DNA from 4 places in the Streptomyces sp. NPDC050674 genome. Region 4 is predicted to be linked to each of the others. Evidence: riboswitches for the same ligand, from Rfam matches in the RefSeq annotation. Region 4 holds a riboswitch; each other region holds the start of a gene.

The links. A riboswitch is a leader RNA that binds a small molecule or an ion and turns the genes downstream of it on or off. The one in region 4 is predicted to bind cyclic di-AMP.
Positions count from the first base shown of each region.
Region 1: it holds a riboswitch for cyclic di-AMP, as region 4 does, so the genes downstream of both, AB0I06_RS25800 (M23 family metallopeptidase) here and AB0I06_RS28760 (M23 family metallopeptidase) in region 4, are expected to answer to the same signal.
Region 2: it holds a riboswitch for cyclic di-AMP, as region 4 does, so the genes downstream of both, AB0I06_RS16115 (transglycosylase family protein) here and AB0I06_RS28760 (M23 family metallopeptidase) in region 4, are expected to answer to the same signal.
Region 3: it holds a riboswitch for cyclic di-AMP, as region 4 does, so the genes downstream of both, AB0I06_RS24565 (LysM peptidoglycan-binding domain-containing protein) here and AB0I06_RS28760 (M23 family metallopeptidase) in region 4, are expected to answer to the same signal.

Region 1 covers NZ_JBFAIG010000017.1:20,928-28,740, reverse strand. Annotated here, with positions in the region: gene AB0I06_RS25835 (SpoIIE family protein phosphatase) at 1-627, shown strand, start outside; gene AB0I06_RS25830 (MarR family transcriptional regulator) at 903-1,403, opposite strand; gene ribA (GTP cyclohydrolase II) at 1,523-2,164, opposite strand; gene AB0I06_RS25820 (MarR family transcriptional regulator) at 2,354-2,869, opposite strand; gene AB0I06_RS25815 (dihydrofolate reductase family protein) at 2,949-4,079, shown strand; gene AB0I06_RS25810 (alginate lyase family protein) at 4,176-5,408, shown strand; tRNA gene AB0I06_RS25805 (tRNA-Met) at 5,463-5,536, shown strand; cyclic di-AMP (ydaO/yuaA leader) riboswitch at 5,836-5,992, shown strand; gene AB0I06_RS25800 (M23 family metallopeptidase) at 6,004-7,032, shown strand; gene AB0I06_RS25795 (aldo/keto reductase) at 7,168-7,813, shown strand, end outside.
Region 2 covers NZ_JBFAIG010000008.1:228,097-235,909, reverse strand. Annotated here, with positions in the region: gene eno (phosphopyruvate hydratase) at 1-1,094, opposite strand, end outside; gene AB0I06_RS16115 (transglycosylase family protein) at 1,358-2,065, opposite strand; cyclic di-AMP (ydaO/yuaA leader) riboswitch at 2,070-2,236, opposite strand; gene AB0I06_RS16110 (transglycosylase family protein) at 2,465-3,424, opposite strand; gene AB0I06_RS16105 (cytochrome P450) at 3,545-4,843, opposite strand; gene AB0I06_RS16100 (nucleoside triphosphate pyrophosphohydrolase) at 4,890-5,903, opposite strand; gene AB0I06_RS16095 (SurA N-terminal domain-containing protein) at 5,979-6,626, opposite strand; gene AB0I06_RS16090 (protein kinase) at 6,820-7,813, opposite strand, start outside.
Region 3 covers NZ_JBFAIG010000015.1:139,838-147,650, forward strand. Annotated here, with positions in the region: gene AB0I06_RS24535 (hypothetical protein) at 1-381, shown strand, start outside; gene AB0I06_RS24540 (glycosyl hydrolase) at 477-1,526, shown strand; gene AB0I06_RS24545 (polysaccharide deacetylase family protein) at 1,540-2,295, opposite strand; gene AB0I06_RS24550 (glycosyltransferase) at 2,400-3,701, opposite strand; gene AB0I06_RS24555 (GNAT family N-acetyltransferase) at 3,722-4,807, opposite strand; gene AB0I06_RS24560 (HAD family hydrolase) at 4,979-5,827, shown strand; gene AB0I06_RS24565 (LysM peptidoglycan-binding domain-containing protein) at 5,791-6,570, opposite strand; cyclic di-AMP (ydaO/yuaA leader) riboswitch at 6,576-6,751, opposite strand; gene AB0I06_RS24570 (polyprenyl synthetase family protein) at 7,255-7,813, shown strand, end outside.
Region 4 covers NZ_JBFAIG010000020.1:108,657-116,469, forward strand. Annotated here, with positions in the region: gene AB0I06_RS28740 (GTP-binding protein) at 1-159, shown strand, start outside; gene AB0I06_RS28745 (DNA topoisomerase IV subunit A) at 156-2,612, opposite strand; gene AB0I06_RS28750 (pitrilysin family protein) at 2,837-4,201, shown strand; gene AB0I06_RS28755 (pitrilysin family protein) at 4,198-5,586, shown strand; cyclic di-AMP (ydaO/yuaA leader) riboswitch at 5,777-5,941, shown strand; gene AB0I06_RS28760 (M23 family metallopeptidase) at 5,954-6,742, shown strand; gene AB0I06_RS28765 (GntR family transcriptional regulator) at 6,931-7,626, shown strand; gene AB0I06_RS28770 (HPr family phosphocarrier protein) at 7,785-7,813, opposite strand, start outside.

The sequences.
Region 1 (7,813 bases), on a different contig from region 4:
CCGCCCGGTCCGCGCGCCGGGGGTGTCAACGTTCCCCTCGGCCGGGCCGAGCAGTCCGGGGACGCCTGGGGCCGGGCGCGAGACGGTGACCGTCTGACCCTGCTGCTCGCCGACGGGCTCGGGCACGGGCCGAAGGCCGCCGAGGCCTCCACCGCGGCGGTGGAGGAGCTGCGCTCCCTGGCCGGACTGCCGCCCGCCGAGATCCTGCGGAGGCTGGGCCGGGCCCTGCGCCCCACCCGGGGCGCGGCCGTCGCCGTGGCCCAGCTCGACGAACGGACCGGGCAGTTGGGCTTCGCCGGGATCGGCAACGTCGGTGCCCGGCTGCGCACCGACGGCACCTGGAAGGCGCTGCTGTCCCACCCCGGCATCGTGGGCGCCCAGGCCCCGGCGTCCGTGCCGGTGCAGCGGGTGCCCTGGCAGGCCGGCAGCCTGCTGGTCCTGCACAGCGACGGCCTGCCCAGCCGCTGGACGCCGCCCGACGACGGGGTGCTCCCCGGCTGCGACCCGGCGGTGGCGGCGGCGGTGGTGCTCCGCGACTCGGGCAGCGCGGCCCGGCCGGCGCGGGACGACACGTGTGTGGCGGTACTGACCGCGGGCGGAGTGAGCCGCCACGGCTCGGGCACCTGACGGGCATTCGGGAGCCGGTGAGCGGCGCGGCACGGGTCCTGGCCGGTCGGCGTCGGTGAGGGGTTGCTTTCCGCGTGCCCTGGGATTTCGCCCGGGCGGCGCGGGGGGCGGGTGTGTGGGGGGGTGCGATCGCGGTGCCTGTGGGCCGCCACGGCTCGGGCACCCGACGGGCATCCGTCCGGCACCTGACGGGCGTTCAGGGCGCCGGGCGCGCGGCGGGGCCGCAGCGTTGAGTCCGTGTCGGTGAGGAGGCACCCTCCGGGTGCCCCCGGACGTCAGTCGGTGCTGTCGGCGCCCGGTCCCGTCGTGTCGCGGGCCGCCAGGAAGCCGCGCAAGCCCTCGCGCAGGGCCGCCCGTTCCGCCGGTGCCATCGCCGCGAGCGCGGTGGCCAGGGCCCGGGCGCGGTGGCCGGCGACCTCCCGGAGGACATGCCGGCCGTGCGGGGTGAGCCACAACTGCACCTCGCGGCGGGTGTCGGGGTGCGGGGCCCGCTCCAGCAGCCCGGCCGCCGCCAGCCGGTCGCAGAGACGGCTGGCCGTGGGCAGACCGATGTCCAGGCCCTCCGCCAGCGCCGTCAGGTTCAGGCCGGGCGTCGCCTGCACGGTGCGCAGGGCCCGCAGCTGGTGCGGGGACAGCCGCAGGGACGCCTCCTGGGCGGCGACCGACCACAGTGCCGTCAGGCTCTCCACGGCATCGGCGATCTGCGCTGCGACGGCCTCCGGGCCATCGCCCGGTCCCCTCGCCCGGTGGTCGCCGAGGCCGCCGAGATCGGTCACGAAACGGTCACTTCCATAAAGCTCCGGGTACGGGAGAGGTCGCCCTCTCTCAAAGGCTGTACCCGAGGAACCGAGGGACAAGCAGCCCGGTTCGGTGTCCGGCCGGACCGGCGGGCGGCTCAGCCGGCGCTGAGCCCCGTCAGCGCGGCGAGCGGCAGCGTGTGCTGGGTCTGCAGGACCTTCGCGCGCAGGTAGCGGACGTTGTGGGCGGTCGTGAAGACGCCCGTGGGAACGCGGTCGCGGACGTCGACGCCCAGGGACCGCAACTGCTCCGCCTTGTCGGGGTTGTTGGAGAGCAGGTCCAGCCGGCCGATGCCCAGGGCGCGCAGCATCTGGGCCGCCGCCGTGTAGTCGCGGGCGTCCTCGGGGAGCCCCAGGGCCGCGTTCGCCTCGTAGGTGTCGAGCCCCTGGTCCTGGAGGGCGTACGCGTCCAGCTTGTTGTACAGGCCGATGCCCCGGCCCTCCTGACGGAGGTAGAGGAGCACGCCGCCGCGCTCGGCTATGCGCTCGACCGCCTCGCGCAGCTGCGGACCGCAGTCGCAGCGGGCGGAGCCGAACACGTCCCCGGTCAGGCACTCGGAGTGCAGCCGCACCAGCGGGACCGGCCCGGGCTCGCCCAGGACGACGGCCACGTGCTCCCGGCCGTCGACCAGCCCGTGGAAGGTGACGAGCTCGGCGTCGGCCTCGTAGCCGTCGTGGAAGCGCAGCGGGACCCGGACGCGGGAGCGGGGGGTGGCGACGACGGCGGGGGTGTCGGGCATGCGGGGCCTCCGGGTTCCGTTTCCTGTTCGGCTGCACAGCCGTAGTGCTTCAGTTTTGAAGCAGATGTACGTTCGGAACCCTACTCGTGCTTGAAATTTGAAGCAATGAGTGCGGCCTCGTGTGGCGGGGGTCACTCCAGCGTCACCCGCCCCCCGCCCGGCGCCCCCCGGGCCATGTCTCCCGCCGCGTCATGAACAGGCCGGTGACGACCTCCGCCGCCACGGCACCTCGTCGGCCGCCGCCCGTGTGCCGTCCTCCTGGAGGCCCCGCGCGATCGCCGCGGAGATCTCCTCCAACTGCCCCACCTGCTCCTCGCTGAGCCGGTCGAACAGGGAGGTCCGCACGGTCTCGACGTGCCCGGGCGCCGCGCGCTCCAGCACCGCGAACCCCTCGTCGGTCAGCGCGGCGACGCTGCCCCGCTTGTCGTACCGGCAGGCCTCGCGCCGCAGCATGCCGTCCTTCTCCAGCCGCGTCACCGCGTACGTCAGCCGGCTGCGCGTGATCTTCAGCCGCTCGGCGAGATCGGTCATGCGCAGCCGGCGCTCCGGGGACTCCGACAGGACCGACAGGATGGAGTAGTACAGGTGCGGCATGCCGGCGTCCTGCTGGAGCTGCCGGTCGATCGCGTCCTCCAGGAGCAGCGAAGCGGCGATGTAGGCGCGCCAGGCGCGCTGCTCCTTCGGCGTGAGCCAGCGAGTCGTCATGCCGCCAGTGTAGGTTTGTTTCAAACTTGAACCAAGACCCGGTTCCAGTCCCGCCGACCCGACCAGCCGCGGAGCGTCGATGCCTCACCCGTACGTCCTGCTGTCCGCCGCCGTCTCCCTCGACGGCTACCTGGACGACACCGGCCCCGACCGCCTGCTGCTGTCGAGCCCGGCCGACTTCGACCGGGTCGACGAGGTCCGGGCCTTTGTCGACGCGATCCTGATCGGTGCCGGCACCATCCGCGCCGACAACCCGCGGCTCCTGGTGAACTCCGCGGAACGCCGGGCCGCCCGCACGGCCGCCGGACAGCCGGAGTACCCCCTGAAGGTCACCGTCAGCGGCTCGGGCGACCTCGACCCGGACGCCCGCTTCTGGCACACCGGCGGCGAGAAGGTCCTCTACACCACCGACCGGGGCGCCGAGCGCGCCCGTGCCCTCGGTCTCGCCACCGACGTGGTCCCGCTCGGCGCCGACCTCGACTGGCGGCGGCTCCTGACGCACCTGCACGACGTCCGGGGCGTGCGGCGGCTCATGGTCGAGGGCGGCGGCCTGATCCACACCCAGCTCCTCACCCAGGGCCTGGCCGACGAACTCCAGCTGGTCCTCGCCCCGCTCTTCGTGGGCGACCCCCGGGCGCCCCGCCTCTTCGGCCCGGGCGGCTACCAGGGCGGCCGGCTCCGGCTGCTGGAGACACGGCGGATCGAGGACGTCGTCCTGATGCGCTACGAACCGACCGCCCCGGGCACCGGCGCCCTGCCCACCGCCGCCGACCACCACTGGCTGGCCCTCGCCTGCGACCTGGCCGAGCACTGCCCGCCGTCGGACACCGCGTTCAGCGTGGGCGCGGTCGTGGTCGCCGCCGACGGCACGGAACTGGCCCGCGGCCACTCCCGCGAGGCCGGCGACCCGGTCGTGCACGCCGAGGAGGCGGCCCTGGCCAAGCTCGACGCGGCCGACCCTCGCCTGCCCGGCGCGACGGTGTACAGCAGCCTGGAACCCTGCGCCCGCCGCGCCTCCCGGCCCGCGCCCTGCGCCCGGCTGATCCTCGACGCGGGCGTGCGGCGGGTCGTCACCGCCTGGCGCGAGCCGGACACCTTCGTGACGGACGCCGACGGCAGCGGCCTCCTCGCGGCCGCGGGGGTGGAGGTCGTCGTCCTCCCGGAGCACGAGGAGCGGGCCAAGGCCCCGAACCGCCACCTGCCGGGCTGAGGGCGAGCCGATCGGCCCAACAGATCCTGCGTCCGCACCGCCGTCCGGGCCACGCTGCCTCCAAGGACCCGGACGACGAGCGCGGAGGCGGCGGCCATGGGGTCAGCGCGCAGACGAAGGACGGCGGCACTGCTCATGCTGCCGCTGCTCACCGCGCTCGCCCTGCTCGTCCCCTCCTGCCGGCCCGACGGCCCGGGCACCCGTGCCATGGGCCCGGTCCTGCCCTCCGACGCCGCGTTCACCCACCCCGGCGTCCTCGTCGACCGGGCCCAGCTGGACGCCCTGCGCGAGCACGTCACCGCCGGGCGGCAGCCCTGGCGAACGGCGTACCTCGCCCTGCGCGACAGCCCGTACGGCTCGTACCGGCACCGGGCCCGGCCGCACGAGACGGTCGTCTGCCCGGCCGGCGACCTTCAGGGCCGCGGCTGCGCCGCGGAGCGCGAGGACGCCCTGGCCGCCTACGCGCAGGCCCTGCTCTTCGCCGCCACCGGCGATCGGCGGCATGCGGAGAAGGCCAGGCAGCTCATGGACGCCTGGGCGGCCACGCTGCGCCGGCACACCGGGGAGAAGGCCGCGTTGCAGGCCGGCTGGACCGGGTCGGTGTGGGCCCGGGCCGCCGAGATCGTGCGGCACACACCCGGCGGGGGCTGGCCGGCCGCGCGGGTGCGCGGCTTCGAGGACATGCTGCGCACCGCCCACCTCCCCCAAGTCGTCGCCTCCGACCCGGACTTCACCGGATCCTGGGACCTGGTGGCGATCGACGCCGTCATCTCCGTGGCGGTATTCCTCGGCGACCACCGGGTCTTCGGCCATGCCCTGGAGCGCTTCCGGGAGCGCGTGCCCGCCTACCTCTACCTGGAGAAGGACGGCCCCGTGCCGCTCACCGTGCCCGGCTCCGGCGTGGACGGCCCGCAGCGGATGGCCTCGTACTGGTTCGGCCAGACCACGTACCGGGACGGCGTCTCCCAGGAGACCTGCCACAGCTTCCGGCACGTGGGTGCCTCGCTCGCCGCCACCGCCCACATCGCCGAGACGGCCTGGCACCAGGGTGTCGACCTCTACGGCGAGATCGAGGACCGGCTGGCGGCCGCGCTCGCCCTGCACGCCCGCCACGAACTGGACGGGCACGCACCCGAGTGGCTGTGCGGCGGCCGGGTCGAGCGGGGTCTCGGACCCCATCTGGAGGTCGCCCTGCACCATCTGGAGGAACGGCGCGGCCGGCCCGTCCCCGCCGCTCACGAACTGGCCGTCCGGGCCCGGCCCACCGGCACCGACGACCTGTTCACCGCCTGGGAGACCCTCACCCACGCGAGCGCCCCGGACGGCTGAGCGACGGGTGTGCACGAGCTGTCCCGCGGATGGCGTACACTGGAATCACAACGACGCGGGGTGGAGCAGCTCGGTAGCTCGCTGGGCTCATAACCCAGAGGTCGCAGGTTCAAATCCTGTCCCCGCTACTGAAGGCCGAGGGCCGGAATCCGAAAGGGTTCCGGCCCTCGGTGCTTTTCCAGGACGGTCTCACGGAGGCCCTCACGCTCGGTGAGCGAACCACCCCGTTCCGCATCACAACTGACACACCGTCAAAACCCGTCAGTCACTTGCGAGGTGGTCAACTCGCCCGATTTAAGCCGGTCATGGCAGGTAAGTCCGCGTGAAAAAGGTTAATGATCAAGTGGAATCGCTGGAATACCCCTCGTGCGTCTATTAACGTTCGATAACGCAGCGCGGTCGTCCCAGCCGTCACAGAAGGCGGCTCCGTGCGCACGCGCCGAATCCCGAAAGGGAACCGGGGAACCACCACTTGGGGTGAATCGGGCGGATACCACCGTGGAAGCACGGCGGGTATACGCGCGTAGGAGACCTTCCTGCTCCGAACCCGTCAGCTAACCCGGTAGGCGAGAAGGAAGGAAAGGAGCACGCCCACGTGGCGTCCAACCGGCCTGCCCCCGCGGCCCCGTTCGCGCAGAAGCGCGACACCGACACCTTCGGTTACGGCGGTCAGCGCACCGACGAGGGCCCGTTCCAGGAGTGGAACCCCACCGAGGAGTCCATCCGTCCCGTCCGTGGCCGGCACCGCGTCACCAAGCAGCGCGGCGGAGGTCTCGCCCGCAGCTCCACCGTCCTGGGCGTCGGCGTCATAGCCGCCGTGGGCGCCGGCGGCATGGCCAGCGCCCAGACCGGCAAGCCCCCGGTGTCCATCTCCGTGCCGGACCTGCCCTCGGTGGGTTCCCTCATCTCGGACGACGACACCCCCGAGGGTTCCGCAACCCCGCTCAGCAGCCTCGGCACCGCCACGGCGGACCCCGAGGAGAGCACCTCCGGCGCCGGCGAGGCGCTGCGCGCCCGGATCATGGCGCAGGTCGAGCACCAGCAGGAGCAGATCGAGACCAAGGCCGCGCAGGATGCCGCGGCCGCCGCCGAGAAGGCAGCGGCAGAGGCCGTCGCCAAGGCGGAGAAGGAAGCCAAGGCCAAGGCCGCCGAAGCCAAGAAGAAGGCGGAGGAGGAGGCCAGGAAGAAGGCCGAGGCCGAGCGGCTCGCCGCCCTCGCCAAGCAGTACACGCTGCCGACCTCCTCGTACACCATCACCTCCAGCTTCGGCCAGGCAGGCGCCTACTGGTCCTCCGGCTACCACACGGGCCTGGACTTCGCCGCGCCCACGGGCACGCCGATCAAGGCCGTGCACAGCGGCACCATCACCGAGGCCGGCTGGAACGGCTCCTACGGCTACAAGACCGTCCTCACCCTCGATGACGGCACCGAGATCTGGTACGCGCACCAGTCCTCCATCGGCGTCAGCGTCGGCCAGAAGGTCAGCACCGGCGACGTCATCGGCCGCGTGGGCGCCACCGGCAACGTCACCGGCGCGCACCTCCACCTGGAGGTCCACTCCGCCGGATCCGCGAGCGGCATCGACCCCATGGCGTGGCTGCGGGGCAAGGGACTCACCCCCTGAGCGGTCCACACCCGTGGAAACACCGGCGGCCCTGACGACGACCCCCCGACGTCAGGGCCGCCGGTTCTCCGTGTTTACGGGAACTTTGCGTCCGTTGCGGAATCAGGCATTCCTGTACGGGCGTTGACACGGAGCATGACTTCTCTGCGCAAGCTCGGCTCTTCCGACCTCGAGGTCTTCCCCCTCGCCCTCGGCGGCAACGTCTTCGGCTGGACCGCCGACCAGGACCGGTCGTTCGCCGTCCTCGACGCCTACACCGCCGCCGGCGGCAACTTCGTCGACACCGCCGACGTCTACTCGGCGTGGGCCGAGGGCAACCGGGGCGGGGAATCCGAGACCATCCTCGGCCAGTGGCTCGCGGCACGCGGGAACCGCTCCGACGTGATCGTCGCCACGAAGGTCAGCCAGCACCCCGACTTCCAGGGCCTGTCCGCCGCCAACATCAAGGCCGCGGCCGACGCCTCCCTGCGCCGCCTCGGCACCGACCACATCGACCTCTACTACACGCACTTCGACCGGCCCGACGTGCCCGTCGAGGAGATCATCGGCGCCCTCGACGAACTCGTGAAGGCCGGGAAGGTGCGGCACATCGCCGCCTCCAACATCTCCCCCGAGCGGCTGCGGGAGTCCCTGGAGTTCTCCGACCGCGAGGGACTCGCCCGGTACGTGGCCCTCCAGCCCCAGTACAACCTGGTCTCCCGCGACACCTACGAGGGCGCCCTCCAGGACCTGGCCGAGCGGTCCGGCCTCGCGGCCGTTCCGTACTACGCGCTCGCGTCCG
Region 2 (7,813 bases), on a different contig from region 4:
GAGCGGTGGGACATCATGCACTTGAAGCCGTTGCGCTGGGCCAGCTCGACGGCGTCCAGGGTCTCGGTCAGCGAGCCGATCTGGTTGACCTTGACCAGGAGCGCGTTGGCCGCGCCCTCCTCGATGCCGCGGGCCAGGCGCTCGGGGTTGGTGACGAACAGGTCGTCGCCGACGAGCTGGACCTTGTCACCGAGCTTGTCGGTGATGGTCTTCCAGCCCTCCCAGTCGTCCTCGAACAGCGGGTCCTCGATGGACACGAGCGGGTACGCGTCGACGAGCTCCGCGTAGTACTCGGTCATCTCGGCCGCCGAGCGCTCCTTGCCCTCGAAGGTGTAGACGCCGTCCTTGTAGAACTCGGAGGCGGCGACGTCGAGCGCCAGGGCGATCTGCTCGCCGGGGGTGTACCCGGCTTCCTTGATCGCCTCGAGGATGAGGTCGAGGGCCTCGCGGTTGGAGCCGAGGTTCGGAGCGAAGCCGCCCTCGTCGCCGAGGCCGGTGGCCAGGCCCTTGGACTTCAGGACCTTCTTCAGCGTGTGGTAGACCTCGGCGCCCCAGCGCAGGGCCTCGGAGAAGGACTCCGCGCCGATCGGGGCGATCATGAACTCCTGGATGTCCACGTTGGAGTCGGCGTGCGAGCCGCCGTTCAGGATGTTCATCATCGGCACCGGCAGCAGGTGCGCGTTGGGGCCGCCCAGGTAGCGGAACAGCGGCAGGTCGCTGGCCTCGGAGGCGGCGTGGGCCACGGCGAGCGAGACGCCGAGGATGGCGTTGGCGCCGAGGGAGCCCTTGTTGTCGGTGGCGTCCAGGTCGAACATCGCCTGGTCGATCAGGCGCTGCTCGGTGGCGTCGTAGCCGACCAGCTCCGGGCCGATCTGCTCGATGACCGCGAGGACGGCCTTCTCCACACCCTTGCCGAGGTAGCGGTTCGAGTCGCCGTCGCGGAGCTCGATGGCCTCGAATGCGCCCGTGGAGGCGCCGGACGGGACGGCGGCACGACCGGTGCTGCCGTCGTCGAGGCCGACCTCGACCTCGACCGTGGGGTTGCCTCGGGAGTCCAGGATTTCCCGGGCTACGACGACGTCGATGGACGGCACGAGCATCTCCTTCTTGAATGTGACGCGGTGACGCGGGTCGCGTGGACCCGGCGGGGTGCGGGCCGTGGTGGCTCGCGACATGAGCCTAACCGGCTCCGGGCGATCGGCCACCGGGTCGCCCACCCCATGGACAGAACCGAGAGTAAATTGTTTCCGAACGGAACAAAGCCGGTTGCCGAAAAAACCCCGCCCCGGTGCGCACGGGGGATGGCGCACCGGGGCGGGGAGTCCGTGGGCCCCGGGGGGCCCGGAGGGGCCGCTGCCTACTTCAGGTGCAGCTGCTGGCCCGGGTAGATGAGGTTGGCGTCCTCGACGATGTCCTTGTTCAGCTCGAAGAGCTTCTCCCAGCCGCCCTTGACCTTCTTGTCCGCGGCGATCGAGCTGAGGGTGTCGCCCTCGACGACCTTGTACTCGCCGTCGCCCTTCTTGACCTTCTTGCCGGTCGGGGTGGTGACGGTCTTCTTGGCGGCCGGGCGGTCCTCGGAGCGGGAGGCCGGCTGCTGCTCGGTCTTGCGGGTCTCGGTGCTCTGCTGGCTCTGCTGGCTCTGCTGCTGCGTGGAGCTGCCGGAGTCGCTCGAGGAGCCGCCGCCGGTGTAGCCGGCACCCGACAGGCCCTTGCCGCAGACCGGCCAGGCACCCTTGCCCTGGCTCGCCAGGACCTTCTCGGCGACCTGGATCTGCTGGTCCTTGCTGGCCTGGTCGGCGGTCGAGGCGTACTGCGTGCCGCCGTACGCGGCCCAAGTGGAGGCGGAGAACTGCAGACCGCCGTAGTAGCCGTTGCCGGTATTGATGGACCAGTTGCCGCCGGACTCGCACTGGGCGACGGCGTCCCACTCGGAGGCGGTGGCGGCGGAGGCGTTGCCGGCCGCCATCAGCGGGGCGGCGATGGCGACACCGGTGACACCGGCGAGCGCGGCGGCGCGGGTGGCCTTGGACGGACGACGGTGCTTGCCCTTGGCGGAAAACAGCATGAATCGATCCCCTCACCGACGCCTGCGAGGTGAGCTGTCGGGTTCGGGCCGGTTGAGTTGCCCGGCCGCGTCCCTCACGGGACACGGCTTCACCCCAAGCCCTTCCGGCACAACCGGCCGGTCGGGCACCTACCTTGGGTCCCCCGCTCCTGCCTACGGCGCTTGACGCGACGACTGTTCCCGGGCGGCCGCTGGCAGGATTCGGCGTTGCGGCAGCCGGGGCTCGTGGTGACGAGCGATCACGACCGTAGACACGCGATCCGCCGAATTTCAAAGACGATCAGGGCTTCTGAGATCTATCTCTCACCGGCCTTATACGGGACATTCGGCGCGAAACATGACGTGAACTCACCCGGTTTAGGGGTGACTTCGACCGCCGTTTCCGCACTGCCCGGACGGCTACCCCTCGTCCGCTTCGACCCCTGTGGTGAGCTTCTGACCGGGGAGGATGAGGTTCGGGTCGGTACCGACCGTCTGCTCGTTGTCGTCGTAGAGGGAGTGCCATCCACCGTCGACGTCAAGGGAGTCGGCGATGGACCAGAGGCTGTCGCCGACGCCGACGATGTAGGAACCCTGGGAGGCGTCACCGCCGCGCGAGGCGTGGCGGCCCGAGGACGCGCCCTCACGGCCGCTCGCGGACGCGGAGTCCTCCTCGGCGCCGGGGCCGCGGTGACGGCCGGAGCCGGTGCCCGCCGGGGCCGAGGACGCGTCACCCTGAGGCGAGTTGGCGGACTCACCGCCCTCACCGGAGCCGGAGCTGCCGGACTTCTCGCCCCGCTCCTGCTTCTCGTCCCGCTCCTGGGAGGTGGAATCGGACGACTTGTCGGACTTGCTGGTTTCGTCCTTCTCGGTCGACCGTGCGTCGGGCGACGACGACGGGCTCGAGGACGGCTCCGGAGAAGGGGACGCGTCAGGGCCGTCGAGCAGACCGGGTGAGTCCACCTCACCGGATGCCCCGGACGAGCCGGACGTGTCCGACCCCTTGCCCTGCTCGAGGCCCGAGAGCAGTCCGCAGGTGCGCCACGCGCCGACCCCCTGGTCGGCGAGGACTCTCTCGGCCACGGATATCTGCTGGGAGCGACTGGCCAGGTCGGCACTCGCGGCGTAGTCGAGACCGCCGTACTTCTCCCAGTCCTCCTGGGACAACTGCAGGCCGCCGTAATAGCCGTTGCCGCTGTTCTGGCTCCACGCGCCGCCGGTCTCGCAGTCCGCGACCCGGTCCCAGGTCGTGCCGTCGGCCGCGCTGGCGCCGGAGGCCCCGAGGAGGGGGATCGCGATGGCGGAGCCGGTCACTCCGGCCGCCACGAGGAGAGCCGGAGCCTGACGGGGGCGGCGGTGCCGACCGTTCCCGGAGAGCATACGGAGACCTTTCGCGAGACAGCAGTGACCGGCGGCCGGAATCCCGGGCCGCATTGATGGGTGAACGTATCGGCAGACGATCACTTGTCACAAGTTCATGCCGCGCAGATCACGTGAAGATCACAGCTCTGATGTTTCGTCACGTCCGGCCGGTGCGAACTCCACCGGCAGCGTGCGCAGCCCCCGCATGATGAGGCCGCCGCGCCACCGCAGCTCGGCCGGGTCCGCCGCCAGCCGGAGGTCCGGGAGGCGGGTGAGGAGGGTGGCGAGCGCGGTCTGGCCCTCCAGGCGGGCGAGCGGGGCACCGAGGCAGTAGTGGATGCCGTGGCCGTACCCGAGGTGCTGGTTGTCGCGGCGGGCGAGGTCCAGCGCGTCCGGGTCGGCGAACCGCTCCGGGTCCCGGTCCGCGGCGGCCAGGACGACGAGGACGGGATCGCCGGCCTCGACGCGCTGCCCGCCGAGCGTGAGGGGCTGCGTGGCGAAGCGCCAGGTGGCGAGCTCGACCGGGCCGTCGTAGCGCAGCAGTTCCTCGACGCCCGTCTCCAGCAGGCCCGTTTCCCCGGCGGCGAGGGACGCCTGGAGGCGGGCGCGTTCCCCGGGGTGGGTGAGCAGGGCGTAGGTGCCGTTGCCGATCAGGTTCACCGTGGTCTCGAAACCGGCGAACAGCAGGATGAAGGCCATGGCCGCCGCCTCGTTCTCGGTGAGGTGCTCACCGTGGTCCGAGGCGCGGATGAGGCCGGAGATGAGGTCCTCGCCCGGGGTGGGCTCGGCGGGCAGCGCCTCCCGCTTGCGGTGGATGAGGTCGGCGAGGTAGCCGCGCATCTTCTTCACCGAGCGCGCCACGCCGCCCCGGGGACCGCCCTGGTGACGGATCATCATGCCCGCCCAGTCGCGGAAGTCGTCCTGGTCCTCGCGGGGGACGCCGAGCAGGTCGCAGATGGCGTAGATGGGCAGCGGGAAGGCGAAGTCGTGGATGAGGTCGGCGGAGCCCTTGTGCGCGAACCCGTCGATGAGGGTGTCGGTGAGCTCCTGCACCCGTGGCGCGAACTCGGCGACGCGGCGGGGCGTGAACGCCTTGGACACCAGCCGGCGCAGCCGGGTGTGATCCGGCGGGTCGATGTTCAGCAGATGCGTCATCAGCTCCGCCTTGCGCTCGCCGGGGATCCCGGTCTTGCCCTTGGCGTGCGCCGGTTCGTCGTGGTGCGCCGGGTTCTTGGAGAGCCGGTTGTCGGCGAGCGTCTGCTTGGCGTCGGCGTACCGCGTGACCAGCCATGCCTCCACCCCGCTGGGCAGCCGCGTCTTGTGGACGGGGCTGTGCGTGCGGAGCCAGGCGTAGGCGGGGTAGGGGTCGCTCGCGAACTCCCAGGTGAAGAGCTCGGGAGCGGTCGCGGGTGTGCTGGGCGAGGGCTGGTCGGTCACGCGTCGACCGTATCCGGCTCGCCGCCGCTCCCCCGCCCCGGACCGCTCAGCCCTCGGCCTGCCGGATCGCGTCGCGGTAGGCGCGGGCCGCCGCCCTGAGGGCCGCCTCCGGGTCGACGCCCTCCGACTCGGCGCGGACGGCCAGGGCCAGGAGCTCGTAGCCGACGCCCTCGACGGGCGGGAGCGGTATGTCCAGGCCCGCCGTGCGCACGCGGGAGGCCAGCTTGGCCGCGAGGGCGAGGCCGGGCTGGCCGAGGGGAATCCCCTCGGTGATCGAGGTGCGCTGCTTCTCGACCGCCTTGGTGCGCAGCCAGTGCTCCTTGACCTCCTCGGGGGTGGTGGCCGTCGCGTCGCCGAAGACATGCGGATGGCGGTGGATCAGCTTGGCGACGATGCCGCCGGCCACGTCGTCGATGGAGAAGGCCTCCTCCCCGTCCTCCGGGCGGCCCTCCTCGGCGATCCGGGCGTGGAAGACGACCTGGAGGAGGACGTCACCGAGCTCCTCGCGCAGTTCGTCGCGGTCGCCCTCCTCGATCGCCTCGACGAGTTCGTACGCCTCCTCGATGCCGTACTTGGCCAGGCCCTCGTGGGTCTGCCGGGAGGACCAGGGGCATTCGAGGCGGATGCGGTCCATGACCTGGACGAGGTCCAGGAGACGGGCGCCGGGGAGGTCGTAGGAGGCGGGCAGCAGTTCCAGCTCGGGCATGGCGATCCGGCCGGTGCCGGCGAGGCGGGCCAGACCGTCCGTGAGGGCCGGTTCGCCCTCGCCCGTCGCCACCACGACCACCGTGCGGCCGCCGGCGCAGGCGCCGACCAGCTCCTCGGCGGTCGGCGCCGCCTCCTCGACGGCGATCCCCGCCTCACGCAGATAGGGCAGCTGCGGATGGGCACCGTCCGCGCACAGCACCTGGTCCGCCCCGTGCAGCGCCCGCCAGGCGGGCCAGGAGAGCAGGCCGGGGGCGACGCGGTGGCTGGTGGTGAGCAGGATGATGCGGCCGGTGGCGGCGGCCGCGCCGGTCCGCGCGGGGCCCGGTCCGGCTTCGGGGCTGTTGGCGTTCACGGTTCGAAGCTATCCCACGCCGCCGGGGGCAGCGGGGGGTGCCCACAGGGGTGGGAATCGGGGGACGGGGGCGTTCTACAGGCCCTGCTGGGTCTGGGCCGTCGTGACGTCCCGGACCCAGGGCGTCTTGGCGTCGGCCCGGCTGCTCTTCTGGACGTCCCAGGTGCCGTAGCGCGGGTTGAGGTCGACGTCGAGGTTCTTGGAGGCGTCGGAGAGGGCCTTCCAGAACTCGGGGCGGTCGGTGCTCGTGCCGAGCTTCTCGGCGAGCTTCTGAGCCTCCAGCTGGAGATGGAGATTCTCCTCGAGGCGCTGCGGCGGGATGCCGTACTGCTGGAGCCAGGTCGTCTCCAGCGCCTTGGCGCCGCCGGCCTGCTGTTCGAGGCCGGAGCGCATCTGCTGGACCTCCCTGCGGGAGACGGTGACCCCGGCGTCCTCGGCGGCGCGGTGCAGCACCCGGTCCAGGACCATGGTGTGCAGGGTGTCGCGGGTGAGGGTGCCGGTCCGGGCGATGGCCTGCTGGTACTGGGCCTCGTCCCGCACGGCGGCCCGCTGGGCCGCGCGGACCTCGCCCACCCGCTCGTCCAGCTGCGAGACGGTGATCCGCTGGCCTCCCACCACGGCCGCCGCACCGGGATGCGCGTCGTTCCCGCAGGCGGTGAGAAGGGGTGCCGCTGCGGCGATCGCGGCGGTGAGGACGAGCGCGGTGCGACGGCGGCGGTGCAAGGAGACCTCCCGAGGAGACTGCAACGACAGGTGCGGCGCGCAGCGCCTCCGCCAGGGGTGGTGGTCGGGCGACGGGCGGGCGCACAAGGTCTTGCGATGATCGATGGTAGGCAGTGGGCAAGCTCTGGCCAACCCATTCGACCAACGATTCACCGGGACTTCCGGCACCGCCGCGCCGCCCCCGGACCGGTCCTCAGCCCCGCACCTGCCCCAGCCACTGCAGCGTCCGGCGGATCTCCGCCCCCAGCGGATGGGCGTGACCGTGAGTGCGTTCGACGTCGTGCAGCAACCGCGCCAGGGTGTCGTGGGCGGCACCGCGGTCGCCGAGGGCGAGCAGCAGGTGCCCGATGCGGCGGCGGACGTCGTGGGCCAGTTCCGGGCCGCCGGCCGCGACGTACTGGTTCTCGTAGTACGGCAGCACCGCCCGGTACTCGGCGAGCGCCGCGGCCGGCTCGCCCAGCTGTTCGAGGCATTGGGCGGCCTCGTAGCGGAAGCGCAGGGCCTGGGGGTCGGCCTGGCCGGCCTCGGCGGCGCGTTCGTCGGCGAGGCGGCGCAGCTCGGGCAGGGCGCGCCGGTACTGGCCGTCGTCCAGGAGCGTCGCCGCGTACTGCTTGCGCAGGGTGCGGACGACCGGGGAGTGCGCGCCGTGCTGCTCGGCCGCGGCGGGCAGGATCGATCCGAGGATGTCGACGGCCTGGGTGACGCGGCCCTCGCCGAGGAGCCGCTTGACCTCGTCGACCGCGCGGGCGATGTCCGTCCCCCCCGCGGTGTCGCTGACGGGGGTGGCGGGCGTGGGCCGGGGGGCGGGGGTGCGCGCACGGTCCGGCCAGGGGGCGTGCGGGCGCAGGAACGGGCGGGTGGGGTCGAGGGCGGCCCCTGTGGGCGTCCCGCGCGCGGGCAGGAGCGGCTCCAGGTGCTCGTAGACCTCCTGCGCGGAGGCGGGGCGGTGCTGCGGGTCCTTGGCGAGCAGGCGCAGCACGAGCGCTTCCAGGGCCTCGGGAACCTCGGGGCGGATGCGGCGCACGGGCAGCGGGGGCTCGTACAGGTGCCGGTGCAGGACGCCGAGGGCGGTGGAGCCGGAGAAGGGCACGTCGCCGCTGAGCAGTTCATGCAGGACCACGCCGAGCGCGTACAGGTCGGTGTAGGGGCCGACCGCTCCGCCCATCGCCTGCTCCGGGGCCATGTAG
Region 3 (7,813 bases), on a different contig from region 4:
CTGGCCGCGCTCGCCCTGCCCGGCGGTTCGCCGCTGCGGGGCGCCGCGGTCGTGCTCTTCCTGGCGGCCGGTCCGGGCGCGGCCGCGGTCAGAGTCTGCGCACCCGCCCTGGGGGCCCGGCCCGCCGAAGGACCGGTGGAGCGCCGGGACGCGGACTTCGCCCGCCACTCCGACCTGCTGGAGCGGCTGATGCTGACGCTGTTCCTGAGCATCGGCGCGGTGATGCTCGTCGCGACCGTGCTCATCGCCACGCACACCTTCAGCGCGCAGCGGGTGCTGCTGACGCTGACGCTGCTGACCACACTCGCCGCGTTCTGCCCGCCGCTGCGCGCCTCCCCGCCGCCGAGGTCGACGAGGACACCGAAGGGTTCCACTCAGTGAGGTTCAACCGCCCCCACCGCCCCCACCGCCGCACACCGGGCACGACCGCGGGACAGCACCGGAAGGAGCCGCACGAGGCGCGGACCGCCGGCCCGTTGGCATCGAGCCGGCGCCGACTGCTGATCACGTCCGCCACGGTCGTCAGCGCGGTCCTGGTCGCCGTGCTCGCCCTGCGGGACGCCTCGGGACCGCAGGAGCACGGAGCGGCCGGTTCCAAGGCGGACTGCCGCCCCACGGCCCTGCTGGAGCCGCCCTGCGGCGCCTGGTTCGGCGCGTTCGTGCCGCACGAGCGCGACGACCTGCCCGAGAAGGTCCGCGCCTACGAGGAGCGCGTGGGCCGCGCACTCGACATCGTGTACACGTACCACGACATGTCCCTGCCCTCCGGCACCCGGCGCGAGGGCCAGTTGCTCACCCCCGAAGAGCGCCGCGTCGGCGAGGACCACCTGCTGCTGCTCTCCTGGGAGAGCAAGTGGTGGGGCGGCACGGAGCGGCAGCAGCCCACCTGGAAGCAGATCGCGGCCGGCGAGCTGGACGAGAAGGTCATCGACGTCCAGGCCCGCCGCGTCAAGGACTACGGCAAGAAGGTGTTCCTCTCCTTCGACCTGGAGATGGACACCCGCACCCCGGCCAGCGGCACGCCCGCCGACTACGTGAAGGCCTACCGGCACATCCACGACCGCTTCCGCGCCCTGGGCGTCGACAACGTGGTGTGGACGTGGATCACCACCGGCTACCTCGACCACGCCGACGAGATGAAGCGGATGTACCCGGGCGACGACTACGTCGACTGGATCGGCTACAACCAGTACAACTACTACCGCTGCCACGACGCGGGCTGGCTGACCTTCGCGCAGACGCAGCACGCCACACACGACTGGATCCGCGCGCACCTCTCCGACGACAAGCCGCTGATGCTCTCCGAGTTCGGCACCGCCGCGGACGGCAACCGCCCGCGGCGGCAGGCCGAGTGGTACGCGCAGGTGCCCGGGGTGCTCAAGGACCTCGACGGCGTCAAGGCGGCCCTCCAGTGGAACTACCGCGACCCGGGACCGCACTGCAACCTGGCCCTGGCGAACGACGCGGCCTGGGACAGCCTGCGCGAGGCGGTCGCCGACCCGTACCTCAACCAGCCGCTGAAGTAGCCACCCGGCGGGGTCAGCCCGCGAACTCGGGCCCGCGCACCACCGCACGGGACCGCCGGTACCAGCGCCACGCGATCGTCTTCGGCCCGTCGCGGTACGGCGCGACCCGCGCACCCGACCCCGCCAGCCAGCCCTCGACGTCGGCGACGGTGTGGGTGCGCCGGACGATGAGCCGGGCGATGCGGTACCGCTCGTCGCGCTCGGAGCTGAGCGCGTGCCGCACGGCGGTGGCCGTCTCGTAGCCGGCCCGGGCCGACAGGGCCCGTACACGGGGGCTGTTGTAGCCGTGCGGGTAGGCGAGGTGCCGTATCTCGTGCCCGAGGGCGTCCTCCAGCACGGCCTTGGAGGTGCGCAGTTCGTACGCGAGGGCCTTGGCGGAGAGGGTGTCGAGCTGCGCGTGGGTGACGGTGTGGCTGCCGATCTCCATGCCGGAACGTTCCAGCTCCGCCACCCGGGCCAGGGTCATCATCGGGGCGGGCGGCAGCAGACTGCGGCCGCCCGGAGCGAGGGCTCCGGTGGTGAGGTAGGCGGTGGCGGGCAGCGAGCGCTCGGCCAGAGCCTCGGCGGTCGGGCCGGGCAGATCGGCGAACCCGTCGTCGAAGGTGAGCAGCACGGGCCGGGGCGGCAGCGGCGCCCGGCCGGCCAGGTGGTCGGCGATCGCGCTGATCGTGACGGGCGTGCGGCCGCTGCGGACCACGGCGTCGAGATGCGCGGCGAACTGCTTCGGCGTGACCGTGAACTCGGCGATCCAGTCCGGCGGATCGTCCATCACGCAGTGATACAGGAAGACGGGGACGGCTGGGGTGGCCGACGGCCCTATCGGCCCCTCGCCGTCCTGCCCGCCCCGCCCCACCCGGCCTCTGCCGTCCGTCCTCATCTCGCCCCCCGAGCCGTCTTCTCACGCGACGCCGCGCGCAGCGCCCGCCGCGCCTTCAGATAGCCCACCGGCCCGTACGCCATCCCCCGGCGCTGCAACCGCGACAGCCGCCCGGGCCAGGGGTGGGTCCGCACGTCGTGATCGCCCGGGGTGCCCCCGCCGTCCGCCGCCCCGGCCCCGCGCGCGGCCGTCAGCGCGCGGGCGTGGGCGAGGCCGCGGGGCAGCCTCGCCAGGAAGGCCGGCAGCAGCGCGGGCCGGTTCACCAGCACCGCGGTGAGGTACGCCGTGAGCCCGGCGCCGTAGCCGTACGCCTGGGTCTCCAGGTCCCGCCAGGTCTCCCGGTGGTGGTGCCACACCAGGGCGTACGGCGTGTAGCGCAGCCGGTGGCCCTGGGCCAGGACGCGGACGAAGCCGTAGAGGTCGTCCCCGCCCCGGGCGGCCGTCCCGGCACCGGTGGCCGGGTCGAAACCACCCACGGAACGCAGGACCGCCGTGCGGAACGCCATGTTCGCGCCCGAGCCGAACCGTCCCGCCGTGAACGGGAACAGCGGCTCGTCGCCCGGCGGGTGCGCCGGGTCGTACGTCCTTGGAGTGAAGCCTTTGGCGAAACCGCCGTGGCTCTCCAGCAGCACCTGGGCCGGAGTGGTCAGCCGCGCGGGCAGGATCAGCCCGGTGCTGCACCCGAGCCCGGGATCGGCGGTGAAGGGCGCGGTCAGCTCGGTCAGCCAGCGCGGGTCGGCGACCACGTCGTCGTCCGTGAAGGCGACCACCTCCCCGCGCACGGCCTCCAGCCCGGTGTTGTGGGCGGCCGCGAGCCCCGGAACGGGCTCACGGACGTAGCGCACGCGCTCGGCGTACTTCGTCTCGATCAGCCGGCGCGTCTCGTCCGTGACGGGCGCGTTGTCGACGACGACGATCTCGAACCGCGGATGGTCCTGCGCCAGCAGCGAGTCCAGCGCCCGGGCCAGCTGCCCGGCCCGCTCCCGGGTCGCGACGACGACCGTGGTGAACGGTGGCTTGCCGCCTTCGCCGAAGACGGCGGGCCCGCACTCCGCCCGGGCCCGCCCCGCCAGCACGGCCTTCGGATCCGCCCCTTCCGGCACCCGCCCGAGCAGCGTGCCCACCGGCCGGCCGGACCTCCTGACCAGTACGAACACCTCCCCGTGGGTCACGGGCGGACTGCCCGGACCGGGTCTGAGCACCGCCTCGTCGCCGTCGAGGTCCAGCTCGGCGACCTGGACCGCCCCGATGTCGAGGAACCGTCGTATCTCCTCCTGCGCACGCGCCGAACGGGCCATGCGCCCACCCCCCTTGTGTGTCAGGTACGGCGCAGCCGGGCCGCGCCCTTCAGCGTCCGCGCGGCCAGCGCCGCGAGCCGCGGCCTGCCGCGGACGAAGCTGTGCGCGCGGCGGGCCGGCTCACGGCCCAGCCAGTACAGCGCCGCGCCCGCCCCCGGCCGCGTCACCGCACCCTCGTACACGGGCAGTTCGCCCGTCTTGAGCGCGTCCTTGTACTCGGCCGCGCCCCGCCCCAGGTCGAGCATGCCCACCCCCTCGGCGGCCGCCGCCTCGGCCATGCGCAGATGCAGCACCAGCCCCGGCGAGAACTTCGCGAACTCCGGGTCGTAGGCCGGGAACCAGCAGGCCAGCACCGAGGCCGAACGCAGCCCGAAGTGCGCGGCGACCGGCCGCTCACCCGCGTACAGCACGGACAGCGTGCCGCTGCACTCCGGCGCCCGGGTCCGGGCCAGCTGCCCGACGAGCCGGGTGATCCACTCCTGGGCGAACCGGTCGCGGCGGCCGGTCCTGCGGTACTGCGCCGACTTCCACTCCATGAGCGTGCGCAGCGCGGCCGGGTCGCGTTCGTCGAAGACGAACCGCAGCTCACCGACCTGCCGGCCCAGCCTGCGCTCCTTGGCCAGGGTGGTCTTCAGGAACTTCGGCGACTGCGCGCGCAGCACCGACTCGTACGTCTCGTAGCCCTTCTCCACGTCGATGACGTAGGTGGCGTACCCCTCGGCCGCGTACCGGACGAACAGCCGCTGCTCGGCCTCCAGGTTGTCGAAGGCGAAGCTCGACACCGAGCAGGCCCTCAGCAGTTCACCCGTCTCCAGGTCCAGGCCCGGCCGCAGGATCGCGCCCTGGGCGTCCGAGACGCCGAACCCGATCGCCCGGCCCTGCCCCAACGGGCCCCGCTCATGGGGCAGGAAGCCGGCCGGCTCGAGCCCCTCGTACACCACGGCGACCCGGGCCCCCGGCCTGACCCGGCCGACGGCTTCGGTGAACTCCGGTTCCATGAAGGGGTTGCGCGGTGCTCCGGAGGCCGCGCGCAGCGCACGCCAGCGCTCCTTCTCTTCTTCACCGAGCTCCCCGGCCCCCGCCACGCGAATGCGCCCACTGCTCAACCTGACCCCCCGATCAAGTCCCCCCTGGACACATGGAAGGTACCGCTCTATGCGGCCTCTCGGGTAGGTAGCGGAGCATGTTGTTGCCAACCGGTGCAGAGGCCTTCAACCGGGCAATCGGCGTGCCCTGTGCGATGAAACGAAGGGCCGCGTTGTCCGTATTCTCTGATCATGGCCGCACCCCTCGCATATTCACTCATCGCCACCGATCTGGACGGGACGTTGCTGCGCGGCGACGACACCCTCTCCGAACGGTCCCTCGCCGTGCTCGCGCGGGTGGCGGACGCCGGTGCCCAGCACCTCGTGGTGACGGGCCGGCCGGCGCCGAGAGTGCGGCCGCTGCTGGACGACCTCGGCTGCACGGGGCTCGCGGTGTGCGGGCAGGGCGCGCAGGTGTACGACGCCGGCGCGGACCGGCTGCTGTGGTCCATCACGCTGGACCGGGAGCTGGCCGAGACCGCCCTCGGCAAGATCGAGGCCGAGGTGGGGCAGGTGTACGCGGCGGTCGACCAGGACGGGGTCGACGGGCTCACGCTGATCGAGCCGGGCTATCTCATGCCGCACCCGACCCTGCCCGCGGTGCGGGTCGAACGGCGCGACGACCTGTGGGGCGAGCCGATCAGCAAGGTGCTGCTGCGCCATCCGCACCTGTCGGACGACGCGCTGGCGGCGACGGCCCGCTCGGTGGTGGGTTCCCTGGCGACGGTGACGATGTCGGGGCCCGGCACGGTGGAGCTCCAGCCGTGCGGGATCACCAAGGCGACGGGCCTGGCGCTGGCAGCCGAGCATCTGGGGCTGCGTCCGGCGGACACCATCGCCTTCGGCGACATGCCCAACGACATCCCGATGTTCGACTGGGCCGGCCACGGCGTCGCGATGGCGAACGCCCATCCCGAACTCAAGGCCGTGGCCGACGAGGTCACCCTGTCGAACGAGGACGACGGCATCGCCGTCGTCCTCGAGCGACTGCTGGGCGGGGCGGCTCAGTACGGTCCGTTGACGTTGTCGATCGAGCCGTAGCGGTCGGCCGCGTAGTTGCAGGCCGCGGTGATGTTGGCGACCGGGTCGAACGGGTCGAAGGAGGTGCCGTCCACGTGGTAGGCGGCGAACGTCGGGTCGATGACCTGGAGCAGGCCCTTGGACGGGGTGCCCGCTGCGGCGTTCGAGTCCCAGTTGTTGATCGCCAGCGGGTTGCCGGACGACTCGCGCATGATGTTGCGGTAGATGCCGTCGTAGGACCCGGGGATCCCCTTCTGCGCCATGATGTCCAGCGACTCGCGGATCCAGCCGTCCAGGTTGTTCGCGTAGGTCGTGGCCGACGCCTGGGTGGCCTGCGCGACGCCCGTGGCGGGCTTCGCGGCCGGCTTGGCGGGGGCGGACGACCGGGTGGCCGTCTTCTTCGCGGCGTTCGCCTTGGTGGTCTTCACCGTCAGCTTCAGACCCGGGTGGATCAGCTTCGGGTTGTCGCCGACGGCGGCGCGGTTGTCCTTGTAGAGCCGCTTCCAGCCGCCCCGGACGTCGTACTTGTCCGCGATGCGGGCCAGCGAGTCGCCCTTGACCACGGTGTACGTGAGCGATGTGGCGGGCTGGGCCGCGCGGGGCGCGGACTGTGCGGCGACGGGGGCGCTCTGGGGCTCGGCGGCGCTCGCCTGGGCGGCGCCGAGGAGCGGGAGGGTGAGTGCGGCTCCGCCGGTGCCGACGGCGATGAAGCCGCGGGTCAGCGGGTTGGTTCTGGGGCGACGGTGCTTGCCTCGTCCGGCCATGACGATGTTCCTCTCCGGCGCCTGCGAGGTGAGCTGTCGGGTTCGGGCCGGGAGGTGCCCGGCCGCGTACGGCGCTGTGTGCCGTGCGCGGCTTCACCCCGAGCCGTGCCGCTGTGCGGACCGGCGACTTACCTGGGTCCCCCGCTCCTGCCCTGCGTGAGTGAGTCGGTTCCAGTGGGGAGTCCGGGCGGCGGCAGGATGAGGCGTCCGCCGGACAGGGCGGGAACGTATGCGAGAGCACATGTCCGGAACAAGCGCCTCAGTCACATATCACGTAGTTGACCTTGGTCGGAGGCATTTGGGCCGCTTGATCCTTTGCGGCAGCCAAGGGCTCAACTTGCTTTCCGGAAAAGGGGGTACGGGGCGAGGTGGGAGGAGGGCGGGAAAGCGGAGGCAGTGATTCAACTCACTGATCACGAGTCCGCAGGGCATTTTTCACCAACAGGAATTTGCTTACCCAAAGCGGCAAATGGTGCATAGTTCACTACCCTTGGGTAAGTCGATAAATATCTGTTCTTATGGGTTGATCGAAAACATTGCGGTCGTGATCGGATACCGCCCGGCCTGTAACCCTGGGCGCTGGCGGTGATCGAAACGTGACCGGATACGCTGACTCGAGTGAGGGCAGCGACCTATCGACAAACCGCGTAATCACCGGCAGACACAGCAGACAGGAGACCCCTCGTGACCGACGTCGGGCCGTTCGGGCTGAGCGTGCGGGACCAGGCTCTGGAAGCCGATGTCCAGGCCGGACTGACGGCTGTCGAGGAAGGCTTGCTCGAGGCCACCAAGAGTGAGGTGCCCTTCATCACGGAGGCCGCCCAGCATCTGGTGCGCGCCGGCGGCAAGCGGTTCCGTCCGCTGCTCGTGATGCTGTCCGCCCAGTTCGGCGACCGGCACGCCCCCGGGATCGTGCCCTCGGCCGTCGTCGTGGAGCTGACCCACCTCGCCACGCTGTACCACGACGACGTCATGGACGAGGCCGCCGTGCGCCGCGGCGTCGCGAGCGCGAACACCCGCTGGGGCAACTCCGTCGCCGTCCTCACCGGCGACTTCCTCTTCGCCCGCGCCTCGCACATCCTGGCCGACCTCGGCCCGGAGGCCGTGCGGGTGCAGGCCGAGGCGTTCGAGCGCCTGGTGACCGGCCAGATCCTGGAGACGGCCGGACCGCAGGACGGCCGCGACCCCGTCGAGCACTACCTGGACGTGCTGGGCGGCAAGACCGGCTCGCTGGTCGCCGTCT
Region 4 (7,813 bases):
ACCCAGCTGGTCCTCATCGGCTCCGGGATCGACGCCGCCGCCCTCGAAAAGGAGCTCGAGGCGTGCGGGAGCGAGGCCCCACACGCCGACGAGCACGGCATGTGGGGCGTCCTGCGGTACGTACGCGACCCCGAGGGGGACGGCACGGACCCGGCCTAGACCGGTCCGGCCACCACCGACACCGTCTTGGGCAGGGACACACCCGAGCCGTCGCGGCGCGGGTCGATGTCCGGGAGCTCGGCCGGGGTGCCGTTCTTCTGCGCGGCGAGGGCCGGGACCGGGCCCGCCCAGGCCAGGGACAGGCAGTCCTCGCCCTTCAGGAACCGCTGGCAGCGGACGCCGCCGGTGGCGCGGCCCTTGCGCGGGTACTGGTCGAACGGCGTCAGCTTGGCCGTGGTCTGGACGGAGTCGTCCAGCGTGCCCCGGGAACCGGCGACCGTGAAGACGACGGCGTCCACGGCCGGGTCCACCGCCGTGAAGGAGATGACCTTCGCGCCGTCGGCGAGCTTGATGCCCGCCACACCGCCGGCCGGACGGCCCTGCGGGCGGACCTGGGACGCCTGGAAACGCAGCAACTGCGCGTCGTCGGTGATGAAGACCAGGTCCTCCTCGCCGGTGCGCAGCTCGACCGCGCCGACGATCCGGTCGCCCTCCTTGAGGGTGATCACCTCGAGCTCTTCCTTGTTGGCCGGATAGTCGGGCACCACGCGCTTGACGACGCCCTGCGCCGTGCCGAGCGCCAGCCCCGGCGAGGACTCGTCGAGCGTGGTCAGGCAGACCACCGTCTCGTCGTCCTCCAGGGAGACGAACTCCGCCAGCGGGGCGCCTCCCGCCAGGTTCGGCGCCGACAGCGACTCCGGGAGCTGGGGCAGGTCGACCACGTTCACCCGCAGCAGCCGGCCTGCGGAGGTGACCACGCCCACCTCGCCGCGGGCGGTGGCCGGGACCGCCGAGACGATCACGTCGTGCTTCACGCGCTTGGCACCCGCGTCCTCCGCGAAGGGCTCGCCGTTCGCCGTACGGGCCAGCAGACCCGTGGAGGACAGCAGCACCCGGCACGGGTCGTCGGCCACCTGGAGCGGCACGGCCGCGACCGGGGCGCCGCCCGACTCCAGCAGGACCGTACGCCGGTCGGTGCCGAACTTCTTGGCGACATGGGCCAGTTCGGAGGAGACCAGCTTGCGCAGCTCCGTGTCCGAGTCGAGGATCCGGGTCAGCTCCTCGATCTCCGCGTTGAGCCGGTCCTTCTCCGACTCCAGCTCGATGCGGTCGTACTTGGTGAGGCGGCGCAGCGGCGTGTCGAGGATGTACTGCGTCTGCACCTCGCTCAGCGAGAACTGCTCCATCAGGCGCTGCTTGGCCTGCGCGGAGTTCTCGCTGGAGCGGATCAGGCGGATGACCTCGTCGATGTCCAGCAGGGCCGTCAGCAGACCCTCGACCAGGTGCAGCCGGTCGCGCTTCTTGCCGCGGCGGAACTCCGAACGCCGCCGCACCACGTTGAAGCGGTGGTCGAGGTAGACCTCCAGGAGCTCCTTCAGCCCCAGCGTGAGCGGCTGCCCGTCGACCAGCGCGACGTTGTTGATGCCGAAGGACTCCTCCATCGGCGTCAGCTTGTAGAGCTGCTCCAGCACCGCCTCGGGCACGAAGCCGTTCTTGATCTCGATGACCAGGCGCAGGCCGTGCTCGCGGTCGGTGAGGTCCTTGACGTCGGCGATGCCCTGGAGCTTCTTGGAGCCGACCAGGTCCTTGATCTTGGCGATGACCTTCTCGGGGCCGACCGTGAAGGGCAGCTCCGTGACGACGAGGCCCTTGCGGCGGGCCGTCACGGGCTCCACCGACACCGTCGCCCGGATCTTGAACGTGCCCCGGCCGGACTCGTAGGCGTCCCGGATGCCGGTCAGGCCGACGATGCGGCCGCCCGTGGGCAGGTCGGGGCCCGGGACGTGCTTCATCAGGGCGTCGAGATCCGCGTTCGGGTACCTGATCAGATGCCGGGCGGCGGCGATGACCTCGCGCAGGTTGTGCGGCGGCATGTTCGTGGCCATGCCGACCGCGATGCCCGAGGCGCCGTTGACCAGGAGGTTCGGGAAGGCGGCGGGCAGGGCCACCGGTTCCTGCTCCTGGCCGTCGTAGTTGGGGTTGAAGTCGACGGTGTCCTCGTCGATCGACTCCGTCATCAGGCTCGTCGCCTCGGCCATCCGGCACTCGGTGTACCGCATGGCGGCCGGCGGGTCGTCGTTGCCCAGCGAGCCGAAGTTGCCGTGGCCGTCGACCAGGGGAACCCGCATCGAGAAGGGCTGGGCCATGCGCACGAGGGCGTCGTAGATCGACGCGTCGCCGTGCGGGTGCAGCTTGCCCATCACCTCGCCGACGACGCGGGCGCACTTGACGTATCCGCGCTCGGGGCGCAGGCCCATCTCGTTCATCTGGTAGACGATGCGCCGGTGCACCGGCTTGAGGCCGTCGCGGGCGTCCGGCAGGGCGCGGGAGTAGATGACCGAGTACGCGTACTCGAGGAAGGAGCCCTGCATCTCGTCGACGACGTCGATGTCGAGGATCCGCTCCTCGTACGAGTCGTCGGGCGGCGGGGTCTTCGTGCTGCGGCGGGCCATCGCTGCCGGCTCCTTGCTGCTGCGATCCAGATCTGACGCGGACCATTGTGGACCGCCGCACTGACAAGCGGGACCAGGGCCCGGGGCAAGCGGCGCCTGCGCACGCGGACCGAGGTCGTCCCCGGGAACTTCACCAGGGCTTCGCGCGCTTGCATACAGTGGCAGGACCGGCAGGAATCCGCGGTCTGAACAACCGCTCAGCGAGCGAAGGGACGTACATGCCCATGGGTCACACGGCCACAGCCCAGGCAGGCTCCGGGGGCCTGACAGCGACCGAGCACCGCCTGGCCAACGGCCTGCGCGTGGTGCTCTCTGAGGACCACCTGACCCCGGTCGCGGCGGTGTGCCTCTGGTACGACGTCGGCTCACGCCACGAAGTCAAGGGGCGTACCGGCCTGGCTCACCTTTTCGAGCACTTGATGTTCCAGGGATCCGCCCAGGTCAAGGGCAACGGCCACTTCGAGCTGGTCCAGGGCGCGGGCGGTTCGCTGAACGGCACGACCAGCTTCGAGCGGACCAACTACTTCGAGACCATGCCCGCCCACCAGCTGGAGCTCGCCCTCTGGCTGGAGGCCGACCGGATGGGCTCCCTGCTGACCGCGCTCGACGACGAGTCGATGGAGAACCAGCGGGACGTCGTCAAGAACGAGCGCCGCCAGCGCTATGACAACGTCCCCTACGGCACGGCCTTCGAGAAGCTGACCGCCCTCGCCTATCCGGAGGGCCACCCCTACCACCACACCCCGATCGGCTCGATGGCCGACCTGGACGCGGCGACGCTGGAGGACGCGCGCGCGTTCTTCCGCACGTACTACGCGCCGAACAACGCCGTGCTGTCCGTGGTCGGCGACATCGACCCGGAGCAGACGCTGGCCTGGGTCGAGAAGTACTTCGGCTCCATCCCCGGCCACGACGGCAAGCCCGCCCCGCGCGACGGCTCGCTGCCGGAGATCATCGGCGAGCAGCTGCGCGAGGTCGTCGAGGAGGACGTCCCCGCGCGTGCGCTGATGGCCGCCTACCGGCTGCCGCACGACGGCACGCGCGAATGCGACGCGGCCGACCTGGCCCTCACCGTCCTCGGCGGCGGCGAGTCCTCCCGCCTCTACAACCGCCTGGTGCGGCGCGACCGTACGGCCGTGGCGGCCGGATTCGGCCTGCTGCGGCTCGCCGGGGCGCCCTCCCTGGGGTGGCTGGACGTGAAGACGTCCGGTGACGTGGAGGTCCCGGTCATCGAGAGCGCCATCGACGAGGAGCTCGCCCGGTTCGCCGAGGAGGGCCCCACGGCCGAGGAGATGGAGCGCGCCCAGGCCCAGTTGGAGCGCGAGTGGCTGGACCGCCTCGGCACGGTCGCGGGCCGCGCCGACGAACTGTGCCGGTACACCGTGCTGTTCGGCGACCCGCAGCTCGCCCTGACCGCCGTCAACCGCGTCCTGGAGATCACGGCGGAGGAGGTCCAGGAGGCCGCCAAGGCCCGCCTGCGCCCCGACAACCGCGCGGTGCTCGTCTACGAGCCCGTCGCCGACGAGACCGACGAGACCGACGACACCGCAGCCGCGGCCGGCGACGAGAACGAGGAGGCGGCCAAGTGACCGAGCTCGCCACGATGGACTTCCACCCCCGGCCGCAGGCGGGCGAGGCGCGCCCCTGGGCCTTCCCGGCCCCCGAGCGCGGCACGCTCGGCAACGGCCTGACGGTGCTGCGCTGCCACCGCCCCGGTCAGCAGGTCGTCGCGGTGGAGGTGCTGCTGGACGCCCCCCTGGACGCCGAGCCGGCCGGCCTCGACGGTGTGGCCACGATCATGGCCCGGGCCTTCTCCGAGGGCACCGACAAGCACTCCGCCGAGGACTTCGCCGCCGAGCTGGAGCGCGCCGGAGCCACCCTCGACGCCCACGCCGACCACCCGGGCGTCCGGCTCAGCCTGGAGGTGCCCGCCTCCCGGCTCGCCAAGGGACTGAACCTGATCGCCGACGCCCTGAGGGCGCCCGCGTTCGCCGACAGCGAGGTCGAGCGGCTGGTCCGCAACCGCCTCGACGAGATCCCGCACGAGCTGGCCAACCCCTCCCGCCGCGCCGCCAAGGAGCTCTCCAGGGAGCTGTTCCCGGCGGGCTCGCGCATGTCGCGGCCCCGGCAGGGCACCGAGGAGACGGTCGCGACGATCGACTCCGCGGCCGTGCGCGGCTTCTACGAGAAGCACGTCCGCCCCGCCACGGCCACCGTGGTGGTCGTCGGCGACCTGACCGGCATCGACCTCGACGCCCTGCTCGGGGAGACCCTGGGCGCCTGGACGGGCTCCTCGGCCGAGCCGCGCCCGGTGCCGCCGGTGACCGCCGACGACACCGGCCGGGTCGTCATCGTGGACCGCCCGGGCGCCGTCCAGACGCAGTTGCTGATCGGCCGTGTCGGCCCGGACCGGCACGACCGCGTGTGGCCCGCGCAGGTGCTCGGCACGTACTGCCTGGGCGGCACCCTCACCTCCCGCCTGGACCGCGTCCTGCGCGAGGAGAAGGGCTACACCTACGGCGTGCGGGCGTTCGGCCAGGTCCTCAGGTCCGCGCCGGACGGCACCGGTGCCGCGATGCTCGCCATCAGCGGTTCCGTGGACACGCCCAACACCGGCCCCGCCCTGGAGGACCTCTGGACGGTGCTGCGCACCCTCTCCGCCGAGGGGCTGACCGACGCCGAGCGGGACGTCGCCGTGCAGAACCTGGTCGGCGTGGCGCCGCTGAAGTACGAGACGGCGGCGGCCGTCGCGAGCACGCTGGCCGACCAGGTCGAGCAGCACCTGCCCGACGACTACCAGGCCACCCTGTACCGGCAGCTCGCGGCCACCGGCACCGTGGAGGCCACCGCGGCGGCCGTGAGCGCCTTCCCGGTGGACCGTCTGGTGACCGTTCTCGTCGGTGACGCGGCGCAGATCAAGGCACCCGTCGAGGCCCTCGGCATCGGCGAAGTCACCGTCGTCGCCGCCGAGTAGCGGCACGCGCTCAGGGGCCCTGGTCGTCTTCGAAGGCACCAGGGCCCCTTTATGCCCGAATTGATACGGAGGTTGCCTGTCTGCCCTGTGGGATGCGCTACAAAAGCCGGGATTCATTTGGGAATTGAAAGTGACGCCGCTTAGCGTCATCCGGGCTGTTCGTCAGGCAGTGCGCCGCACCCGCGGCACCGGACAGTCATCGCCGAGTCCCCGTACGGCGCGAGCCAGGGGAGCCGGGGACCCATCGCAGTCCCTGGGGTGAATCGGACGCCCGCGCCCGTGGCGAGGGAGTCCGTAGGAGACCTTCCTGCTCCGAACCCGTCAGCTAACCCGGTAGGCGAGAGGGAAGGAAAGGACCAGCCACTTCATGGCGTTCACTCGCGCCACCGGCAAGCACCGTCGTCCCAGCAGGATCCAGCGCGGCACCGCCCGCGCGGCGGGCGTCGCGGCCCTCGCCACCACCGGCGTGATCGGCACCGTGGCGGCCCCCGCTGCCTTCGCCGCCGAGCCCACCGCCGAGCAGACGGGTCTCACCCCGGTCGTCACCATGGGCGACACCGTGGCCCAGCAGATCGACGCCCAGGCCATCGCGCAGCAGCAGGCCGCCGACGAGGCCGCCGCCAAGCAGAAGGCCGAGGAGGCCGCCCGCAAGCGTGCCGCCGAGGCCGCCCAGGAGGCCAAGGAAGCCGCCGAGAAGGCCCGCGAGGCCAAGGAGCGCGCCGCCCGCGAGGCCGAGCGCAAGCGCCTCAACGCCTTCGTGGCCCCGATCTCCGGCTCGTACGTCTCCACCGGCTACAAGGCGAGCAGCGGCCTGTGGTCCTCCGGCAGCCACACCGGCGTCGACTTCCACGCCGCCACCGGCACCTCCGTCCACGCGGTCGGCGCGGGCACCGTCGTCGAGGCCGGCTGGGGCGGCTCCTACGGCAACCAGATCGTGATCAAGATGCACGACGGGACGTACACGCAGTACGGCCACCTGTCCTCCATCGGCGTCTCGGTCGGCCAGCAGGTCACCCCGGGCCAGCAGATCGGCCTGTCCGGCGCGACCGGCAACGTCACCGGTCCGCACCTGCACTTCGAGGCCCGCACGAGCCCCGAGTACGGCTCGGACATCGACCCGGTCGCCTACCTGCGCTCGCACGGCGTGAACGTCTGACCGGCACCTCGTCGCTCTCCCCGAAGCCCCGGCTCCCCGAGCCGGGGCTTTCGGCGTTCACGGCGGCGGAGTGTCCAAAAAATATTCATGGATTCCCGCTTGCCGTCGGAAATTCCGGCTCATTGCAATAGAGTCACGGAACACGCGCCGCTCGCCGGCGTTTCACGGGGATTAAGCGGAGGTCGGTCATGCGTATTCCCGCGCACTCGGTGTGCACGGCCATCCGGGACGACATCGTCGCCGGTGTCCACGCGCGCGGCAGCCGGCTCACCGAAGAACTCCTCGCGCGCCGCTACGGCGTCTCGCGGGTCCCCGTGCGGGAGGCGCTGCGCACCCTGGAGGCCGAGGGCTTCGTGGTGACCCGGCGGCACGCGGGCGCGTGCGTGGCCGAACCCACCGAGCAGGAGGCCGCCGACCTGCTGGAGATGCGGCTGCTGCTGGAGCCGCTCGGCGCCGCACGGGCCGCCCAGCGCCGCACCGAGGGGCATCTGAAGGTCCTGCGGGGGCTGGTCAGGCTGGGCCAGGAGCGGGCCCGCCGGGGCAACAGCGACGACCTGCGTTCCTTGGGCGGCTGGTTCCACGAGACGCTCGCCCAGGCCTCCGGGAGTCCCGCGCTGACCTCGATGCTCACCCAGCTCCGCCACAAGATCGCCTGGATGTACGCCGTGGACGCGCCGCTGAGTCCGGTGGAGTCCTGGGCGGAGCACGGCGCGATCGTGGACGCGGTGGCGCGCGGCGACGGCGAGCGCGCGCGGGCGGTCACGGCGCTGCACACCGAGCGCGCGGCGGGCGCGCACCGCTTGCGCTCCGGCTCCGCCGGGGAAGGCGCCGAGCGTGTGAGGAACTCGCAACATCCCGTAAACACGGCGAGCCTGCGGCATTAACACGGCAGCCGTATACAAAGAGAGCAGTCAATTTCCGGGGGTCTCTTTCAGCTGCCCGGATTCCTGAATTCGTTCCCCATTCCGGCGGCAAATGGCGAAGGGCCCGCCCGGTGAATTCGGACGAGCCCTTCGCTGTACGCCCGATCGGGCGCTCGGGATCAGACGGTCTCGGGCAGTTCCTCGAGAC